3 regions of the Sediminicurvatus halobius genome follow, and region 1 is predicted to be linked to each of the others. Evidence: predicted binding sites of a transcription regulator. Region 1 holds the regulator's gene; each other region holds the start of a gene.
What was found. The regulator sigma-54, encoded in region 1, starts transcription at its own class of promoters, with help from an activator protein. The targets are predictions, from matches to a motif close to TGGCANGNTNCNTGCTT.

Region 2: the regulator sigma-54 is predicted to act here: its motif matches at 2,046-2,062, upstream of urtA (urea ABC transporter substrate-binding protein).
Region 3: the regulator sigma-54 is predicted to act here: its motif matches at 2,331-2,347, upstream of cynS (cyanase).

What each region holds. Positions count from the first base shown of each region.
Region 1 is NZ_CP086615.1:899,904-906,738, reverse strand. Features, by position in the region: gene LMH63_RS04145 (KpsF/GutQ family sugar-phosphate isomerase) at 1-316, shown strand, start outside; gene LMH63_RS04140 (KdsC family phosphatase) at 316-876, shown strand; gene lptC (LPS export ABC transporter periplasmic protein LptC) at 869-1,435, shown strand; gene lptA (lipopolysaccharide transport periplasmic protein LptA) at 1,419-1,937, shown strand; gene lptB (LPS export ABC transporter ATP-binding protein) at 1,934-2,674, shown strand; gene LMH63_RS04120 (RNA polymerase factor sigma-54) at 2,822-4,294, shown strand; gene hpf (ribosome hibernation-promoting factor, HPF/YfiA family) at 4,315-4,641, shown strand; gene ptsN (PTS IIA-like nitrogen regulatory protein PtsN) at 4,712-5,182, shown strand; gene LMH63_RS04105 (hypothetical protein) at 5,179-5,997, shown strand; gene rapZ (RNase adapter RapZ) at 6,001-6,835, shown strand, end outside.
Region 2 is NZ_CP086615.1:3,799,108-3,805,942, forward strand. Features, by position in the region: gene urtB (urea ABC transporter permease subunit UrtB) at 1-589, opposite strand, end outside; gene urtA (urea ABC transporter substrate-binding protein) at 651-1,967, opposite strand; gene LMH63_RS17720 (TonB-dependent receptor) at 2,297-4,282, opposite strand; gene LMH63_RS17725 (helix-turn-helix transcriptional regulator) at 4,750-5,754, opposite strand; gene ureG (urease accessory protein UreG) at 6,151-6,780, opposite strand.
Region 3 is NZ_CP086615.1:355,201-362,035, reverse strand. Features, by position in the region: gene LMH63_RS01660 (bifunctional protein-serine/threonine kinase/phosphatase) at 1-609, opposite strand, end outside; gene LMH63_RS01655 (formate/nitrite transporter family protein) at 911-1,726, opposite strand; gene cynS (cyanase) at 1,796-2,242, opposite strand; gene LMH63_RS01645 (sulfite reductase subunit alpha) at 2,506-4,053, opposite strand; gene LMH63_RS01640 ((Fe-S)-binding protein) at 4,112-4,510, opposite strand; gene LMH63_RS01635 (NirA family protein) at 4,537-6,303, opposite strand; gene LMH63_RS01630 (SCO family protein) at 6,827-6,835, opposite strand, start outside.

The DNA of each region.
Region 1 (6,835 bases):
CGGCGAGGCCCTGGTGGAGATGAGCCGCAAGGGTCTGGGCATGACCGCGGTCGTGGACGACGACGACCGGGTGCTCGGCGTGTTCACCGACGGCGATCTGCGCCGGACGCTGGATCACGGCGTCGACGTCCACGGCACGCGGGTGCGCGAGGTGATGACCGCCGGTGGCCGCCAGATCCCACGCCAGAGCCTCGCCGCGGAGGCACTGGAGCTGATGGAGCGCCACCGCATCAACGCCCTGCTGGTCACCGACGACGAGCACCGGCTGATCGGCGCCCTGAACATGCACGACCTGCTGCGCGCGGGCGTCGTCTGATGACGGACGCCTTCCGCGACGCCTATTGCGACGAACCCCCTGCCCCGGTGGTCGCCCGCGCCGCGGGCATCCGCCTGCTGGCGCTGGACGTGGACGGCGTGCTCACCGACGGCAGCGTATTCACCGGTGCCGAGGGCGAGACGCTGAAGCGCTTCCATATCCACGACGGCAAGGGCATCGCCATGCTCCGGGCCGCCGGCGTCGGCGTCGCGGTGCTCACGGCCCGGCGTTCGCCGGCGGTACGCCGGCGTGCCGGGGAGCTCGGCATCGATCCGGTGTGCCAGGGGGTGCGCGACAAGGCCGCCACCCTGGCCGGGATCGCCGCCGACCGCGGTCTGGAGATGACGGCCTGCGCCTGGGTCGGGGATGACCTGGTCGACCTCGCCGCCGCGCGCCTCGCCGGTCTGGCGGTGGCGGTGGCGGACGCCCATCCGCGCCTCGCCCGCGCCTGCCACTGGCAGACCGCCCGCGCCGGTGGCAGGGGCGCCGTCCGCGAGGTCTGCGAGCTGATTCTCGCGGCCCAGGGTCGCCTGCAGCCGAGCCTGGACGCCCATGGCTGAACGCCGCTGGCTGTTCCCCACGGTCGCCACCGGGCTGCTGGCCGCCCTCGCCTGGTGGGGCCTCGCCGAGCGGGAGCCCGCCACCCTGCCCGACGAGGCGGCGGTGGAGGAGCCACGCGCCGCCTACTACGCACGGGACTTCGAGCTGCTGGTCACCAACGCGGCGGGCGCCCCGGACTACCGGATCCGTGCGCCGCAGGGCGCCTATTTCGATGAGGCGGACCGCTGGCGGTTCACCGAGCCACGCTGGCAGGTCTATGGTGACGAGGGCGTTGCCTGGCACGGCCGCGCCGAGCAGGGGCAGAGCTGGCAGGACGGCACCCGGGCAAGCCTGACCGGTGACGTGCGGCTGCGCCGGCCAGGCGCCGACGGCGGCAGCGTCCTGCGCACCGAGCATCTCGACCTGGAGCCGGCGCGGCGCTACGCGGAGACCGACCGCCCCGTCACCATCACCGGGCCCAACTACCGCGTGCAGGGGGTCGGCGCCCGCGCCTGGCTGGAGGAGGAACGCATGCAGCTGCTCTCGCAGGTGGAAGGACGCCATGACCCGGCTCCGTGAGCTAGGCGGGCTGGGCACGCTGGCACTCGCCCTGCTGCTGCTCCCCGCGACGCCGGCCACGGCCCAGGAGCAGGGTCCGGTGCGCCTAAGCGCCGACCGCGCCGAGGTGGACAACCGCAGCGGCACGAGCGTCTACCGCGGCGATGTCGTGCTCACCCGCGGCCCGGCCCGCATCACCGGCGAGGTCATGTGGGTCTACACCAACGAGCAGCGCGAGCTCGAGCGCGTCGAGGTCGAGGGCGAGCCGGCCACCTACCGCCAGCAGCCCGAGGGCGACGGCCAGCTGGTGGAGGCCGAGGCGCCGCGCATGGAGTACTACGCCAGCGGCCCCGAGCGCGTGCTTCTGCTGCAGGGCGGGCGCCTCTGGCAGGGCGAGAACCAGGTGCGCGGCGAGACCATCACCTACTTCGTCGCCGACGAGCGGGTGGAGGCGGAGCGCGGCGCCGATGGCGACGACCGCATCGAGGTGACGGTCTTCCCCGAGCGCGAGGAGGGCGGGTGAGCGCCACCGCGCCGAGCCGCCTGGAGGCCCGCGGCCTCAGCAAGCGCTTCCGCGGCCGGCGCGTGGTAGATGACGTCAGCCTCGATCTCGAGAGCGGCGAGATCGTCGGCCTGCTCGGCCCCAACGGCGCCGGCAAGACCACCAGCTTCTACATGATCGTGGGCCTGATCCCGCTGGACGCCGGCAGCATCCGCCTGGACGACCGCGACCTCACCACCGCCCCGATGCACCAGCGCGCCCGCCTCGGCATCGGCTATCTGCCCCAGGAGGCCTCGGTCTTCCGCAAGCTCTCGGTGGCGGACAACCTGCTCGCCATCCTGGAGACGCGCCCGGGGCTCGATGCCCGCGCGCGGCACCAGCGCATGGAGGCGCTGCTGGAGGAATTCCACGTCGCCCATCTGCGCGACCAGCAGGGCATCAGCCTCTCCGGGGGCGAGCGCCGGCGGGTGGAGATCGCCCGTGCCCTGGCCGCGGAGCCGCGGTTCATCCTGCTCGACGAGCCCTTTGCCGGCGTCGACCCGATCTCGGTGGGGGACATCAAGGCCATCGTGCGCCACCTCGCCGCCCGCGGCATCGGCGTGCTCATCACCGACCACAACGTGCGCGAGACGCTGGGGCTGGTGGATCGCGCCTGCATCCTCGCCGACGGCCGGGTCATCGTTGAAGGCGATGCCGACACGATCCTGACCGACCGCCAGGTGCGAGACGTCTACCTCGGCGAGGATTTCCGGCTGTGAGCGCCCGACCGGCGTTAGCAGGTTTCATGCCGACGGCGTTACCCTGCCGTTTCCGGACAGGGGGAATTGCACTACGATGAAGCACAGCAAAAGGGTGCCGGGGGGGCGCCCGACGCACTCCACTTCCCCGGGTGGCCACTGACGACGATGAAGCAGTCGCTACAGCTCCGACTCGGGCAACAGCTCACCATGACCCCGCAGCTGCAGCAGGCCATCCGGCTGCTGCAGCTGCCGACCCTCGAACTGCGCATGGAGATCCAGCAGGCGCTGGAGTCCAACCTGATGCTCGAGGCCGCGGAGGAAGCGGAGCTCGAGGCGGCCGCGGAGCGCGACGAGGACGGGGCCGAGGCGTCGGAGGCCGCACCGGACCGCACGGAACAGGATCTCGGCGGCGAGGAGCCGGATGCCGCGCGCCTCACCGAGGACCTCCCGGTGGACTCCAGCTGGGAGGACGTCTACGACGGCAGCACCACCTACAGCCACTCCGGTTCCGACGACGAGCGCGACCTCTTCGAGAACCAGTCCGGCGGCGAGGAATCCCTGCGCGACTACCTCATCTGGCAGCTGCAGATGGCTCCGATCTCGCCCCGGGACATGGCCATCGCCGAGGCCATCGTCGACGCCGTGCGCGACGACGGCTACCTCGGCGAGCCGCTGGAGGAGATCGGCGCCGGCCTGCCGCCGGAGCTGGAGGTGGAGCCGGACGACCTGCAGGCGGTGCTGGCCCGGGTGCAGCGGCTGGACCCGGTGGGTGTGGCGGCCCGGGACGTGCGCGAGGCGCTGCTGGTGCAGCTGGACCAGCTGGACCCGGCCACGCCCCATCTGGCGGCGGCCCGCGAGCTCGTGGACCAGCACCTGGAGCTGCTGGTCAGCCGCCAGTTCGCCCAGCTCAAGCGCCGCATGCGGCTCGACCTCGAGACCCTGCAGGCGGCCCTGGCGCTGGTGCAGACCCTGGACCCCCGCCCCGGCGCGCGCTTCAGCACCGAGCGCACCGAGTACGTGGTGCCGGACGTGTTCGTGCGCCGCGTCAACGGCGACTGGCAGGTGGAGGTGAACCCGGACGCCTGCCCGCGGCTGCGGGTGAACAGCTACTACGCCAGCCTGGTGCGCCGGGCCGACAACAGCCGCGACAACAGCCTCATGCGCCAGCACCTGCAGGAGGCGCGATGGCTGATCAAGAGCCTGCGATCGCGCAACGACACCCTGCTCAAGGTGGCGGAGTGCATCGTCGAGCGCCAGCGGGGCTTCCTCGAGCAGGGCGAGGAGGCGATGCAGCCGCTGGTGCTGCGCGAGGTGGCCGAAACCATCGAGATGCACGAGTCCACGGTCTCGCGCATCACCAACCAGAAGTACATGCACACCCCGCGCGGGACCTTCGAGTTCAAGTACTTCTTCTCCAGTCACGTGCAGACCGTGGACGGCGGCGAATGCTCCGCCACGGCGATTCGCGCGCGCATCCGGCGCCTGGTCGCCGACGAGGATCCGGCGAGCCCGCTGAGCGACTCGCGGCTCGCCGAGATCCTGCGCGAAGAGGGCATCAACGTGGCACGCAGGACGGTGGCCAAGTACCGAGAGGCCATGGCCATCGCCTCGTCCACCGAACGCAAGCGGCTGGCCTGAGCGCCAGGAAGGAGGGCCTTATGCAGATCGACGTCACCGGCCACCACGTGGAGATCACCGATGCGCTGCGCGACTATGTCCACGAGAAGTTCCAGCGCCTCGAGCGGCACTTCGACAACGTGGTGGACGTGCACGTGATCCTCACCGTGGAGAAGGTGGCCAAGAAGGCCGAGGCCACACTGGCGCTTAGCGGTGCCAAGCTGTTCGCCGACGCCCTCCAGGAGGACATGTACGCCGCCATCGACGCCCTGGTCGACAAGCTCGATCGCCAGGTGGTCAAGCACAAGGAGAAGCGCACCGACCACCATCGCAGCGAGGGCGCGGTGGGCCAGACACTGGAGCCGTGAGCGCGGGGCGGCCGCCGGGCACCCAAGCGCCCGGCGGCCGCCCCGCCATCATCCGCGACACGGGGTCGACATGAACATCGCCAACCTGCTGGCACCCGAGCGCACCCGCTGCGGGGCCACTGCCACCAGCAAGAAGCGCTGCCTGGAGCTGCTGAGCGAGCTGCTCACGGGCGACGACGCCGATCCGTCGACGCGCGCGGTCTTCGAGAGCCTGATCAGCCGCGAGCGCCTCGGCAGCACGGGGCTCGGCAAGGGCGTGGCGCTGCCCCATGCCCGCGCCCCGGGCATCGATCAGGCCACCGCCGCCCTGCTGCGGCTGGACAAGCCGGTGGACTTCGACGCCATCGACCGCCAGCCGGTGGATCTGCTGTTCGCCCTGCTGGTGCCCGAGCACTCCACCGACGAACACCTGCGCATCCTTGCCCGCCTTGCCGAGATGTTCAGCGACCCGGATCTCTGCGAGCGGTTGCGCACCTGCGGCTCGGAGACCGAGCTCTACGAGACGGTGCTTGCCTGGCAGGACAGCCGCAGCGGCTCATGATCGTGCACCTCGGCATTCCGGCGCTCGCCAGGGCGCTGGCGGGCAGGCACGCGGCCGGCGACGCCACCGCCGGGCTGCCCGTGGCCGTGGGCCGGTGGTTCGGCGACGGTGGCGACTGCCCCGTCCGGCGCCTGCCGGAGGCACCGGACCACCTCCGCCTGCCGCCACTCGCCGGCGGCGCCGCGCCGATCATCCACTCCCCGCTCGGCGATCAGGATCTCTCCCGCCGGCTGGATCGCTGGCTCGCGCGGCATGCCATCGTCACCCTGCCCGGCACCCTGGTGCAGATCGACGGCACCGGCGTGCTGATCCGGGGGGAGGCCGGCAGCGGCAAAAGCGAGACCGCGCTTGCCCTGCTGCAGGGCGGCCAGCGGCTGGTCGCCGACGACGCCGTGACCCTGCAGCCCCGGCCACAGGGCCGGCTGAAAGGCTGCTGCCCGCCCCTGCTCCGGGGCCGGCTCTGCGTGCGGGGCCTCGGACTGCTGGACGCCGAGGCCCAGTTCGGCCCGGCCGCCCGACTTCCCCACAGCGACATCGGGCTCGTGATCGACCTCACCGCCGCGGCCGCCGCCGGCGGGCTGGAGGGGGACTGGGCCCGCACGGGGCTGCTCGGGCGTAGCCTGCCGCGCCTGCGACTGGCACCGGGTCGCCCCCTCGCGAGCCTGGTGACCGCGGCCGTGCATGAGCTGCAGGCCCGCAACCGGCGCGGGAACACCGCCGAGGCCTTCGCTGCCGAACAGTTCACAGCGATCAGGCGGCGGTGCGTGCAGGCACCGCATCCGCTGGTCGCCGCCAGCGACAGGGTGACGGGCTGATCCATGCAGGAGCGGAGACTGGTCATCATCAGCGGGCTCTCGGGGTCCGGCAAGAGCGTCGCCCTCGCCACGCTGGAGGATGCGGGGTTCTACTGCATCGACAACCTTCCGGTGGCGCTGCTCGAGGCCTTCGGCGCACACATCACCGCCGACGGGCAGTCCGGGCGCTACGCCGTGGGTATCGACGCGCGCAACCGCCCGGAGGACCTGGCCCGCTTTCCCGAGATCCTCGCGACCCTGGAGGATCATGGCATCGCCTGCGAGATCGTCTTCCTGGATGCCGCTCACGACACCCTGCTGAAGCGCTTCAGCGAGACCCGCCGGCGGCATCCGCTGAGCGGCCCGGAGGTCCCCCTGGGGGAGGCGATCACCGGCGAGCGGGAGCTGCTCATGCCGCTGCTGGAGCGCGCCGATCTCACGCTCGACACCACCCATACCACGGTGCATCAGCTCCGGGACATCGTCCGCGACCGGCTGGCGCGGGCGCCGCACAGCCTGTCGCTGCTGCTGGAGTCCTTCGGCTACAAGCATGGGACGCCGCCGGACGCGGATTTCGTGTTCGACGCCCGCTGCCTGCCGAACCCCCACTGGCAGCCGGACCTGCGCCCTCTCACCGGGCGCGACCCGGCGGTCGCCGAGTATCTCGGCGCGAGCGAGCTGGTGGGCGACTACCTCGAGCACGTCGGCGCCTTCCTCTCCCACTGGCTGCCGGCCTTCCGCCGGGAGAACCGCAGCTATCTCACCATCGCCATCGGCTGTACCGGCGGCCAGCACCGCTCGGTGTACCTCGCCGAGCATCTGGCGCGCCGGTTCCGCGAGGAAGGCGTCGCCGTCACCG
Region 2 (6,835 bases), 1.3 Mb from region 1:
CCTCCAGACGTGACAGGGCCAGCGCAACGGCCATGGTTTCGCGGATGGTGGCGACCGGCTCGTCCTCGATGGCGGCGCGGATGAGGTTGGTGGCCTCCCGACTCAGGTTCGACAGCAGCCGATCCACCGCCGCCTCCCGGGTCGCCGGTTCGGGGCTGTTCAGGCCGGCCACCGCCAGCAGATCCTGGATCTCGCCGCGGATGGCGTTGTTGATCACCACCCGGCGAATCTCGTAGCGGGTGGCCTCGCCCGCGGGCTCGCCGGTCACCGGATCCGTGAGGGCGTAGCCGTCCTCCGTCTCGCGGGCGATCACGACGTCACCGCCGCGGATCCGGAAGAACAGACGGCTCTCCGAGAGGGCCCGCAGCACGGGCTCGGCCCGGGGATGGCCGCTCTCCGCCACGGCGGCGGCCGCCGCCGACTTCGCCGGGAAGCTGTCCGCGTTCAGCTGCCGCACCAGATCGGCGAACGCCTCGTCATCCGGCTGGGCCACGGCGGGCACGGCCAGCAGGCAGAGCACCAGGGCGAGCAGCGCCAGCCGGCAAATCTCACCGATTCGCGGCTGCGGGCGGTATCGGAATGACTGCATGGGTTCGCACTCCGCAGGCGTGCGGCCCGCCGGCTGGCGGGCCGCACCCGGGGACGGCGGCTCAATCGCCGTAGTCCTGGCCGGAACAGGTGGCCGTGGCCACGTTGTAGTTGCCGCAGGCGAGCGGTCGGCGCCAGTCGGCGATGATGTCCGCGCTCTCGGGGAGGTAATCCGACCAGGCATCCCCCGGCACCTCACCCGGCGTCTCCCAGACCACGGCGAACTGACCGTCGGGCTGGATCTCGCCGATCATCACCGGCTTGGTGGCGTGGTGGTTCGGCATCATCGCGGCATAGCCGCCGGAGAGATTGGGCACGGTGACGCCGATCATGGCCTCCTTCACCGCGTCCACGTCCGTGGTGCCGGCCCGCTGCACCGCCTTCACCCACATGTTGAAGCCGATGTAGTGGGCCTCCATGGGATCGTTGGTGACGGCGTCGGTGTCGCCCTGGAACTCGTGCCAGGCCTGGATGAAGTCCAGGTTCTCCTCGGTGGGCACGCTCATGAAGTAGTTCCAGGCGGCGAGATGCCCCACCAGCGGCTCGGTGTCCATGCCCGAGAGCTCCTGCTCACCCACCGAGAAGGCCACCACCGGGATGTCCGAGGCGGACACGCCCTGATTGCCGAGCTCGGTGTAGAAGGGGACGTTGGCATCACCGTTGATGGTGGAGACCACCGCGGTCTTCTTGCCCTGGCTGCCGAACTCGCGCACCTCGGAGACGATGCTCTGCCAGTCGGAGTGCCCGAAAGGCGTGTAGTTGATCATGATGTCCTCGGCGGCGACGCCGCTGTCCTGCAGGTACTGCTCGAGGATCTTGTTGGTGGTGCGCGGGTAGACGTAGTCGGTGCCAAGGAGGGCCCAGCGTTCGACGCCCACCTGGTTCATCAGGTAATCCACCGCGGGGATCGCCTGCTGGTTCGGCGCCGCGCCCAGGTAGAACACGTTCTCCGAGGACTCCTCCCCCTCGTACTGCACCGGGTAGAAGAGCAGCCCGTTCAGCTCCTCCACCACCGGCAGCACGGACTTCCGCGAGACCGAGGTCCAGGCACCGAAGATGACGTCCACCTCGTCTTCGGAGAGCAGCTGGCGCGCCTGCTCGGCGAAGCGCGGCCAGTCCGAGGCCGGATCCACCACCACCGGCTCCAGCTCGCGACCGAGCAGCCCGCCTTCGGCGTTCTGCTGCTCGATCAGCATCTCCACGGTCTCCTTCAGCGTGGTCTCGCTGATGGCCATGGTGCCGGAGAGCGAATGCAGGATACCGACCCGGATGGGGTCGTCCTGGGCCATCGCGGGGCCGGCGGTGAGTCCGGCCAGGGCGAGCGCCCCGGCCACCAGTGCCCGACGCGGCGAATGCGCGCGCAACCGTTGCTCGGTCATTGTTCAGCTCCCTCGTCTGTGCGGTAGCGACCGCGGGCGCGCCACCCTGGGGCGATGGCGACCCGGCCGGACGTTGCATTGCAGCAGACGTGCCAGCCGAGGGAACCGCAGACGCAGCGCGGTTCGCCGACGATCTGCGCGCGGCCGGCGGCATGTGGATGCCCGAAGATGGGGCGGCGGCCAGGGCGGGGTCACCATTCTGGTGCAGCGCTGGTCGCTCGCCCGCTCCCCCACGCCACCGGCGTGGGGGAGAGTTCAGGCGGGAGGCAGGCATGCGCTACTGACGGGAAGGGCCACTCGGCGGGCACTCTCCCGTCAGCTGGGCGCGGTCACCACTCGGCGCGATAGCTGAGGCTCACGGTCCGCCCCTGGCCCTGGGCGAAGGCGCTGTCGGTGCCGAACGACTGGGCCGCCACCGGGAAGTAGTCCTCGTTGAGCAGGTTCTCGACGCCGAGCTGCAGCTCGCCCGGCCCGATGTCGAAGCCGGCGTGATAGTCGAAGATCACGAAGGAGTCCACTTCGTCCGGCGTGCCGGCAAAGTTGGTGGCGCCGTCCGGCTCGCGGTCACCGGAATACAGCAACTGCAGGCGGTTGCGCCACCAGCCGTACGGGCTGTACTCCGCGAAGCCGGTAATCTTGACCGGCGGGACCCGGCGCGTCGGCAGCTCCTCGTCGAGATCGCCGTCGCCGTCCGCGTCCGTGTTGCTGTCCGCCCAGGTGACGGTGCCGCCCGCGGACCACTGCGGGTTCAGCTCCGCCTCGAGGCTCAGCTCAACGCCGAAGATTTCCTCGGGCTCGCGAACGGGCTGGGCGAAGCCCTCGAACGTGGTGCCGAGATCGGACTCCGAGTAGAAGCCGACCAGCGAGCCCTCGATCCTGTCCCAGCTGCCGCGCAGCCCCAGCTCATAGTGATCCACCTTCTGGGCCTCGGGATCGAGGTCCTCGGCGGATCCACCGCCCCCCGCCCAGGCCGAGGCCGCGGACTGCAGCTCGCCGATCGCCTCCGTCACCGTGAAACCCTGGGAGAAGCCACCGAAGAGGTCGATGTTCTCGGTGATGAAGGCCACCCCCCGGGCATTGAACAGCGTCTCCGAATAGTCGAGCTCGCCCCCCTGCACGGTGCCCCCGGGCCCCGAGAACGTGGGGACGTCCAGCTGGATTTCCTCGTGGCGCACCCCGGAGGTGATCGTACCGATACTGCCCACGGGCAGCTCCAGCTGGGCGAAACCCGCAACGGCGTCCTGCTCGACGAACGGCACGGACGCCGTACCGAAGGGGTTGTCCCCAACGATGATTTCGTTCGTCTCCGAGTTGAGGTAGTCGACGCCCCATTGGACTCGAGGGCCCGCGGGGTCGCCGAGCACCGGTGTGTCGATCGTCAGCCGGGCACCGGTTTTCTCCGCCTCGTTGGTTGACCCTGCGAGAAAGTCGGGATCGATGGGAAAGGTCGCCAGGTAATCCTGATAGTACCCCTGGAGGTCGACGCTGCTGCCCCCGATGTCCCGGTTCGTGTAGGTGAGGTTGACCAGCTCGTTCTCCGTACGGCCCTGATTGCCCAGGGGTTCGCCGGGAACCGCCGTCGCCTTCTCGCGCTCGCCGAAGTCACCTGCGGAGGTGACGAAGTCGGTGTCCTGCTCGATGTCGTAGCTGTTGACCATGACTTCCAGACGCTGACGGCCCTGGTCGAAGTCGTAACCGAGCTTGCCGAGGACGTTTCTCTCGTCCGAGTCGGCGAGGCCGCCCTGGCCACCCAGCGGATCCGGCGGGATGCGGTCCCCGTCGGCGTCGAAGAAGCCATTGCGCTGTGCGAAGCTGCCGTTGAGGATGAAGTCGACGCCCCCGCGCTGGCCGGAGACGCCAAGGCTGGCGTGGCCCTGTAAAGACCCGTCCGGATGCTCGGTGGAGAACCGCATACCCGCCTCGGCGAAGCTGCTGAGCGCCTCGCGGCCCGGGTCACGGGTGATGTAGTTCACCAGGCCGCCGGTGGCGCCGAAGCCAAAGGCCGCTGTCCCGCCGCGGATCACCTCGATGCGCTCGATCGCACTGGGATCGATGATCTTCAGATCGCGGGCGCTGTCACGAAGGGGGGTCGAGATCGGCACCCCATCCACGAGCACGAGGAAGTTCCGGCCGCGCAGATTCTGCGTGAAATTGGTCGAACCCTCGGTGCTTATGCCGAAGCCGGGGACCGTCTTGCCGAGGATGTCGCCGATATCGCGGCTGATGGCGGACTGCTGCTCGATGGTCTCGCGATCGACCACGGTGGTGGCGCGGGTGAGATCGGCCGCGGTCCCGCCCGGACGGGCCGCGGTCACGCCGATGGCCTCCACCCGGAGGGCCTGCCCCTGACCCGGGGTGTCCTCCGCGGCCTCGGACGGGCTTGATGAGGTGCCTTGCGACTGACCAAGCACCGCGGGTGAAATGGCAAGCAAGGTTGCGCAGACAGTGGCCGGCGCGTTGCGAGCGCCTAGCCCGCATATCTCACCGATTCGCGAAGCGAGGGCGTGGAGATGGCGGGCAGGACAAGGCGCGCGAGAGTCCGGGCGCGCAGGCGTACTCGACAGTACGTCGAGCACCCGGGCCGAGCGCAACGCCGGCCTGCCTGCCAGATCCGCGCCCGCAGCCGTGAATCGGTGAGATATGCGGGCTAGGCCGGCCCGAAGGAAACGGATGGGATCCACGATGCCCCCCTGAAGTCATTGGTTTTGGGTTTACACACCTCCTGTCAATGCGAATGATTCCGTTTTTGGGAAGCGAGTGCCTGTGGGCAGCGCCAGGAAAGCTATGCGATGTGCCGCATCCGCCGAACAGCCCGGGGCGGGATACCGAAGCGCGCGCGGAAGGCCGTAGCGAAGTTGCTCGGGTGGGTATAACCCGCCGTCTCGGCCGCGGCCTGGACCGTCTGCCCCTCCTCCAGCAGGCGCCGCGCCAGGGTAAGCCGCCGTTCCCGCAGATAGGTGAACACCGAGCACCCGTAGGCCTGAGCGAACTTCTCGCGCAGCGCGCTCGGGCTCATGCAGGCAAGGGCGGCAAGCCCATCCAGGGTGTGGGATTCCCCCGGGCGTGTTTCGAGCCGCTGGCGTACCCGCTCCAGCAGAGCGCGCTCGCGGACCGGACGCGCGCCGGACTGCTCCATCGGCGCGGCCATCGGGAGGGCGTGCGCGAGTAGCTGAAGGGCAAGCCCCATCGCCTCGAGCTCCGCCAGCGCGGCGCGGCGCCCACCGCGGAGCCATTCGTCCAGCCCCGCCGCGAGCCCGCGTGGCAGCGGCACCGGCCAGAGCCCCGGTGTCGGGCACCGAAACCGCGCGCCGAATCGCGCCGCCAGCGTCGGCTCCGGAAGCGGTGAGCCCTCGAGCAGGGAGACATTCACCGCGCGGATGTGCTGGCCGGCCGGGTGCAGCGCCGAGAGTGCTCCGCCTCCCGGATGGACGACCAGAGCTGCCCCACCGCCCCGCAACGGCAGCAACTCTCCCGCACATTCGAGCTCCGCAGTGCCCTGCAGGAGAACGATCACCGAGGCGTGCGCCGGTGCCTCCGGCTGCGCGACCGCTGCATAGGTCCGGTGGATAATGAGGTCGGAGCCCACCATCCGCAGGCCGTCGCGTGGCTCCAGCTCCTCCACCCGCCCCTCGGCCACCGCCGGCAGGCAGGTCGAGCCAGCATCATTGGCAGCCCGCGCAAAACGATGGCGCAGCCGGTAACGGGTCTCGAAGGCAGACAGCTCCGCCGGCGTCAGTATCTGCCCACCCCGGCTGTCGGCGTCCCGGGCAGCGCCTACGCTGGCCATGACACATCCCGGCACGCGCGCGGGTTCGAACCGCCTGCCTCAGTGATTCGCGCAACGAAGGCGGGGAGATGGCGCGCTGGGGTACTCGACAGTATGTCGAGCACGCGGGCCGGGCGCGACGCCGGACTGCCCGCCAAGTCCGCGCCCGCAGCCGCGAATCGATGAGATACGGGGATTGACGAGGCGATGAGCAGCCAGTGAAGGCGAAATCTCGTGGCGGACATGGTCGCGAGGGCTGCCTTACTGTGGTGGTGCAAGCGGGCCGGCATGCCGCAAAGCGCGCGGCGCACGCACCCCGCGCGCGCCCGCAGGAGGCACGGCAGCGAGGCGCGAGGCCCTGAAGACTATAGCGCGACAAAAGCGTTTATGCGAACACGTTGCGTTCGCGTATGCGACTCAGGCCACCGCGTCCCTGAGCATCCCCTCGCGCAGAATGAAGTCGATCACCTGGTCGACGCCCTCGCCCCGGGCAATGCTGGTGAACACGAACGGCCGCTCGCCGCGCATGCGGCGGGCGTCCCGGTCCATGACCTCCAGCGACGCACCGACATGGGGCGCGAGGTCGGTCTTGTTGATCACCAGGAGATCCGAGCGGGTGATGCCGGGGCCGCCTTTGCGCGGGATCTTGTCGCCGGCGGAGACGTCGATGACGTAGATCGTGAGATCCGAGAGCTCCGGGCTGAAGGTGGCGGAGAGATTGTCGCCGCCGCTCTCGATGAACACCACGTCCAGGTCGCCAAATCGGCTCTGCAGGTCGGCCACGGCGGTGAGGTTCATGGAGGCGTCCTCTCGGATCGCCGTGTGCGGGCAGCCGCCAGTCTCCACGCCGACGATCCGCCCCGCGGGCAGGGCCTCGTGGCGGGTGAGAAATTCGGCGTCCTCGCGGGTGTAGATGTCGTTGGTGACCACGGCAATGGAGAGCCGCTCGCGCAGGGCCTTGCAGAGCGCCAGGGTCAGTGCCGTCTTGCCCGAGCCCACCGGGCCGCCGATGCCGACGCGCAGGGGGTTGGAACGGGGTTGGGTCATGGCTGCCTCCTGGGGCGATACCGTTTCGTGTTTCGGGTTTTTGGAGCCGTGCTCC
Region 3 (6,835 bases), 540 kb from region 1:
GGCGGCGGCGATGGCCTGCGGCGGCAGATGCTCGTGGACGCCGTCGGTGGTCAGCACGAAGGTGTCACCCGGCGCGAGCGGGAACGCCCGGTAGTCGATCTCCACGGAATGCGCCGTGCCGAGCGCACGCCCCAGGAAGCTGCGCCCGCCGGCGTGATGGCGGTGATCGTCCGTGAGCTGTTCGAGCGAACCGCCCTGAACGCGCCAGGCCCGGGAATCGCCGACATGGAACAGATGCCCGGTGCGACCCTTGATGACGAGCGCGGTGAAGGTGCAGACGTAGCCGCGGTCCTTGTCGTAGCGCGCCCAGCTGCGGTCCGTGTGGCCATGCAACCAGGCATTGATCGCGTCGATGACGCGCTGGCCGGAGCGCTTCACGGACCAGGCGTTGGAGGTGCAGTAGTAGTCGGCAAGGAAGCCCGTGACCGCCGTCTCGCTGGCGATATGGGCCACCTCGCTGGTGCTGATGCCGTCCGCCAGGGCGACGGCAACCCCCTTGGAGGCGAGCTCCGCGCCGGCGGGGACGCGCGCGCCGCAGGCATCCTGATTGCGGGGCTTGGCGCCGGCCTCGGAGTGCTGGCCGATGGATACGCTGAGCTTGCCGGTCAAGGCCTTCTCCCGGGTTCTGGCCTCGGGTGCGGTCGCTGAAAGGACCCAATCCTTGGCGCCGAGATCCTCGCGGAGGCAGCCACCCACGCCAGTAGCGCCTTAACCACAACCTGATTACGCATCTTGCTCGGCCGTACTTGTCGGGCACGCATCCGCGGTGCTGCGAGCGGATTCAAGCCCGTGCCGCGGGTGCCGTGGGGTAACGCGGGCTGAGGCAGATACTTGGTCAGGAACCAGGAAGGCTGGCGCCAGGGAGGCCCCGGCACCAGCCGCTTCCGTCAGCTCCGCGACGGTGGAAGCCTCAGACGGCGAACTGCTTCTTCGCGCCGGTGCGCACGTGGGTGGTGTAGAGCGCGAGACCCACCAGGGTGAGGCCGCCCACCAGGTTGCCGAGCACCGTCGGGATCTCGTTCCAGAAGATGTAATCGTAGAGGGTGAACGGCGCCCCCATCATGAGTCCGATCGGGAACAGGAACATGTTCACCACCGAGTGCTCGAAGCCGAGGTAGAAGAACACGATGATCGGCATCCACATGCCGAGTATCTTGCCGGGCACGGTGGTGGAGATGGCGGCGCCGACCACGCCCATGGACACCATCCAGTTACAGAACATGCCGCGCAGGAAGAGGATGATCCAGCCGCCGAGGCCGGCCTCGCGGTAGCCGACGGTGCGGCTCTCGCCGGTGGCCATGATCGCCTGGCCGACCTCGTTCACCTCCTGGGACCAGCCCTGGGTGAAGTTGAGCCAGCCGAAGACGGCGATGAACAGGGCTCCCATCAGGTTGCCGAGGCCCACCAGCGCCCAGCACTTGAGCATGCGCCCGAAGGTGACGCCCGGACGCCGGTCGAGCCACGCCAGCGGCACCAGGGTGAACACGCCGGTCAGCAGGTCGTAGCCCATGAGATAGAGCATGGAAAAGCCGACCGGGAAGAGCAGTGCGCCGATCAGGAAGTTGCCGGTGTTCACGGCGATGGTGACGGCGAAGATCACGGCGAGGGCGAGGGTGGCGCCGGCCATGAAGGCCCGCAGCACGGTATCCCGCTCGCTCATGTAGACCTTGGCCTCGCCCTGATCGACGAGCTTGGTGACGAATTCCGTGGGTTGTAGGTAGGACATGGATTCGGATTCCTCTGGTGTGTCTGCAAGGGGGCGGCGTTGTACGCCGAGCCGCCGGTGGCCGGCGGCCTACCAGCGCTTGTAGGGCAGGAACTTCCCGTTCATGACGATCTTCACGCGGTCCCCCTTGGGGTCCTCCACCTTCTCCACGTCCATGGTGAAGTCGATGGCGCTCATGATCCCGTCGCCGAACTTCTCGTGGACGAGCTCCTTGAAGGTCTCGCCGTAGACCATGCCCACCTCCTTGAAGGCCCGGTAGATCACGGGATCGGTCATCAGCGCCTCGCCCTGGCGCGCCCGCACCGGGCAGCGCATCAGCGCCTGCGCGACCTCCTTGCCGAGCCCGAGCGTGCCGGTCAGCTTTCCGGCCTGCTCGTCGGTCATGCTGTTCTCGCCGAGGCAGGCGGACGTCACGAACACGGGAGAGCAGCCGACCTCCCGGGCGATCTGCTCCCAGGTCATCTGCTTCTCCGCCTTGGCCTCGAGAATCGCTGCACGCATCTCGTCCTTCGTCATGTCGACGTCACTCCTATCTGCGAATGGGTTTCTGCCTGGAATATGGATGGCCCGGCCGCAGCCGGGGCAAGGCGCTCCCTGCCGCTCAATGCGATGACCGTGCCAGGCGCGGATTACCCGGCCGAACAGCGGGTTATGACCTTGGCAGGGGAATCGGCCGGGGGGTTTGCACTTGTGCGGTGCAGCATCTGCACCGTTTCGGCCGGTGAGGGCCGCGGGCCGCCGCGGTGCCGGAGCGGGCCGGCGGCCGCGGCGGCCACCGGTCAGTAGACGTCGCGCTGGTAGCGGCCCTGACGGGCGAGCTTGCGCAGGTAGTCCCGGGCGCTCTCCTCGTCGGCGCCGCCGTGCTCCCGGATCACGTCGCGCAGGGCCGTATCCACCGCCGGGGCCATGTGCTCGGCGTCGCCGCAGACGTAGAAGCAGGCCCCGGCCTGCAGCCAGGACCAGAGCTCGGCACCGTGCTCGCGCATGCGGTCCTGCACGTACACCTTGCGCTCGCCGTCACGGGAAAAGGCGGTGGCGAGCCGGGTCAGGGTGCCCGCCTCGAGATAGCCCTCCAGCTCCTCCTGATAGAGGAAGTCGGACTCCCGGTGCGGGTTGCCGAAGAACAGCCACGCGCCGCCACTGGCGCCGCGGGCATGGCGCTCCTCCAGGAAACCCCGGAAGGGGGCGATGCCCGTGCCCGGCCCCACCATGATGATGGGCGTGCGGTCGTCCTCCGGCACAGCGAAGTCCTTCGCCGGCTGCAGGTAGATCGGGACCTCGCGGCCGGCGGCGCGCTCGGCGAGGAAATTCGAGGCCACGCCCTTGCGCTGGCGCGCCTCCGCCTCGTAACGGACCACGCCGACGGTGAGGTGCACCTCCTCCGGATGCATGCTCTGGGACGAGGCGATGGAGTAGAGCCGCGGCCGCAGGCGCCCGAGGCGGTCGACGAAGGCCTGCACGTCCGGCCGTGCCGAGGGATGACGCCGCAGGACATCGAAGACGTCCAGGGGGCTGTCGTCCAGCCCTTCCTCGGCCAGGGCGGCGAGCGCCCGCGCCTCCCCGGCATCACCCGCCACGGCCGCCAGCAGCTCGAGCACCTCGTCGCTGGGTGCGGTGATGTCCAGCCAGTCCCGCAGCGCCTCGTCCAGCCTGAGGGCAATGCCGGCCTTCACGGTGACCTCGGTCTCCGCGGCGGCCCCCAGCTCGCCGATGACGCTCGCCACCAGCGCCGGATCGTTCTGCGGATAGACGCCGAGTGAGTCGCCCGGGCGGTAGGTCAGGCCGCTGCCCGCCAGGTCGATCACCACATGCCGCGTGTCCTTGGGCGCGCCCTCGCCGTGCAGGGCGTACACCGAGTTGACCGGCGCATGCCAGGGGTTGCGCGGGTCCTGGCCGACCGGCCCGAGCGGCGCCGCCTCGGCGGCCGCCGCCACGGGGCCATGGGCCTCGAACAGGGCCTTGACCTGCTTGCGGGTGGTGGGTCCGCCGGGGACGCAGAGCCCCATCTCCGGCTCGCGGCCCTCCACCAGGGCCTGGGCGTAGCCCTTGCAGTCGTAGCCGCACTGGCCGCAGTCCTGCTGGGCCATGGCGGCCATGATCCGATACAGGAACGGCCCGCCCTCGGGCACCAGCGCCATGCGCTCCTCCAGCGGCAGATCCATGTCGTGCCAGGGGGCGCTGTCCAGATCATCGAGCAGGCCGTCGTCGCCGGTGGTGGCCTCCCCGGCCCCGCCGGGGTTCAGGAAGCGCTCGCTGACGATGGCCGCCAGCCACTGGCGCTGCTGCTCGGAAAAGGGGGCGCTGCGCGGGATCACGCTCGCGTTCATGCCGCTCTCCGGTACTCGTGTCCGTGGGCCGCCCGCTGCGCTGCTGGCGGGCGCCGGCTCAGGCCTCGCCCTTGAGCAGGGCCTTGAGCTGCCTGCGGGTGTCGTTGCCGCCGGGGGCGCAGAGGGTGGTGTCCGTTTCGGTGCCGTCGGCGAGGGCCTCGGCATAGCGGCGGCAGTCGTAGCCACAGGCGCCGCAGTCCTCGTTGGCGGTGGCCGCCATCAGCCGGTCCGCCAGCGGCCGGCCCTCGGCCAGCGCCATGCGCTGCTCGAGGGTCAGTGTGGGGTCATGCCAGGGCTCGTCCGCCGGCTCTGCGGCCGCTTCGCCGTTCTGCGCCGGCGCCTCCGCCGCGGGCGCCCCGTCCTCGACGCCCGTGAGCAGGGCGGCGATGTAGCCGTTCAGCCAGGCACGCTGCTCCTCGTCGAAGGGCGCGTTCTCGGGCAGCTGGGGGGTACGCATGCTGGTCCGTCTCCCTCGGGTCGGCTTCAGGCGGCCGCGAGAAGGCGCTTGACGCCGTCCACGCCCTGCCGGCCGACGAACGCCTGAAAGGTCTCCTCGGGGGAATCGCGGTGGGCCTGGTAGGCGCGCAGCACCCGCTCCACCGTCGCCGGGACGTCCGGCGCCATCACCTTGGCGAAGAGGCGCTCCCCGAGCCCGCGCTGGCCGCCGAAGCCGCCGCCGACGAAGACGTCGTAGCCCTCCACCATCTCCTCGTCCTCGGTCTCGACGCCGGTGCCGAGCAGGCCGATATCGCCGATCTTGTGCTGGGCGCAGGAGTTGGGGCAGCCGGTGACGTGGATGCTGAGGGGCTGATCGAGTTCGAGATGCTGCTCGAGATGCTCCACCAGCAGGCCGGCATGGGTCTTGGTGTCGGCGTTGGCGAGCTTACAGCCGAAGTTGCCGGTGCAGGCAATGGTGCCCGCCCGCACGTAGCTCGCGCTGCAGCGCAGGCCCAGGGCCTCGATGGCGGCCGTGGCGTCCTCTAGGCCGGCCTCGGGGATGCCGGCGACCAGCAGGTTCTGCCACACGGTCAGGCGCAGCAGGGCGTCGCCGTGCTCCTCGGCGACGGCGGCGAGACCGCGCAGCTGCTCGCTGCTGAGGTAGCCGAAGGGCAGCGGCACGCCGATGTAATGGACGCCGGGCTCGGCGGTCTCGTGCACGCCGACGTGGGCCATCGGATCCGGCGGCGGAGCCTCCTCGCAGGCGCCGTCGTCGCCGGCGGGCTGGAAGTCGAGATGGGCCCGGACCTGCTCCAGGAAGGCCTCCATGCCCAGGGACTCGAGCACGTACTTCAGCCGCGCCTTCTTGCGGTCGCTGCGGCAGCCGGTCTGCGCGTAGACCCGCAGGATGGCGTCCGCCAGCGGCACGCACTGCTCGGGGGTGACCAGCCAGCCGGTGTCGCCGGCAAAGGCGTCATGCCCCGGCACCCCGCCGATGCCGACCCGGAACCAGACCGTGCCGTCGCCGCGGCGCACGGCGGTGAAGTCGATGTCGTTGGTATCGGCGACGCCGCGCACGCGGCCGCCGCCGTTGAAGGCGATATTGAACTTGCGCGGCAGGCCGAAGAGCTCGCGGTGGCAGAGGATGTGGTAGTGCATCTCCCGGCAGAGCTCGCGGGTGTCGATGAGCGCCTGCGGGTCGGCGCCGGCCAGGGGATCGCCGGTGATGTTGCGCACGTTGTCGGCGCCGGCGCCGCGGTTGATGATGCCGAGGTCCTGCAGCCCCATGAGCACCTTGGGCGCATCGCCGGCGCCGATCTCGCGGATCTGCAGATTGGCGCGGGTGGTGACGTGGGCGTAGCCGCCGGCGAAGGCGTCGGCAAGGTCCGCGATGCCCCGGCCCTGCACCGCCGTAAGGATGCCGTTCGGCATGCGCAGGCGGCACATGTAGGCGTCCTGGTTCGGTGCGGTGTAGAACAGCCCGTGGAACTTGTAGCGGAAGACGTCCGTGCCCTGGGGGAAGGTCCGGCTCGCCGCGTTGGCCTGGATCTTCCTCCAGATATCCAGCGCCGGCTCCTCGCGCTTGGCGAGCTCCTCCTTGACGAGCTTGCGGCCTTCCTTCTCCGTGGCCGCCTGCGCTGCCAGATGCAGCGCGTCGGGGTGGCCGTCGGCACCGATGCTGTCTGCCTCGTCCGGGGTGAAGATCCCGCTCAGGCCCTGCCCCGCGCGCAGGGTGTCGATACCGCTGAGAAAGCCTTCCAGAAAGCGCTTCTGGACATCGGTGAACTCGGCGGTGACGTCTTTGCTGCTCATGGCCCGGTCCTCGGATGCCTGCCCGCGACACCACAATCCGGCGTCGCCTGCGTCACCATGTTGCACTGCAAACACCAGGCCAGATTCCGGGTCGCAGGCTTAGGACCCGTGCGTCAGGAAGTTATGCGGACTGCCGTGGCGCCGCGGCCGGAGCGATGCACCCTTGCCGGGCAGCTGCTTCGCGGGTGGCACAAAACTGGTGCAATCGGGCGACCGGGCGTTTGCCAGCTGGGTGGCGGGGTGAAGGCGGGGATTGAACACGGGGATTAAACACAACGAAACACAACGGGGAAGGCAATCAGTTACAAGAGGATTGCTATGCCGAAGCTCGAGGCCTTGGAGAAAGGATTGCGGGGGCTGCTCTGGAACCGGGGACCTCCAGATCAGCCTTGCGCAGCCGGGCCCGTTAGCAGGCATCCGCGGAGGGACATGGAGTCAACCAATAAGGCTTCCCGTTGTGCTTCGTTGTGCCCGTTGTGTCGTTGCGTTTAAAACGGCCTTCGAAGAAGCCCGAAGACGCGGATCAGCCGTC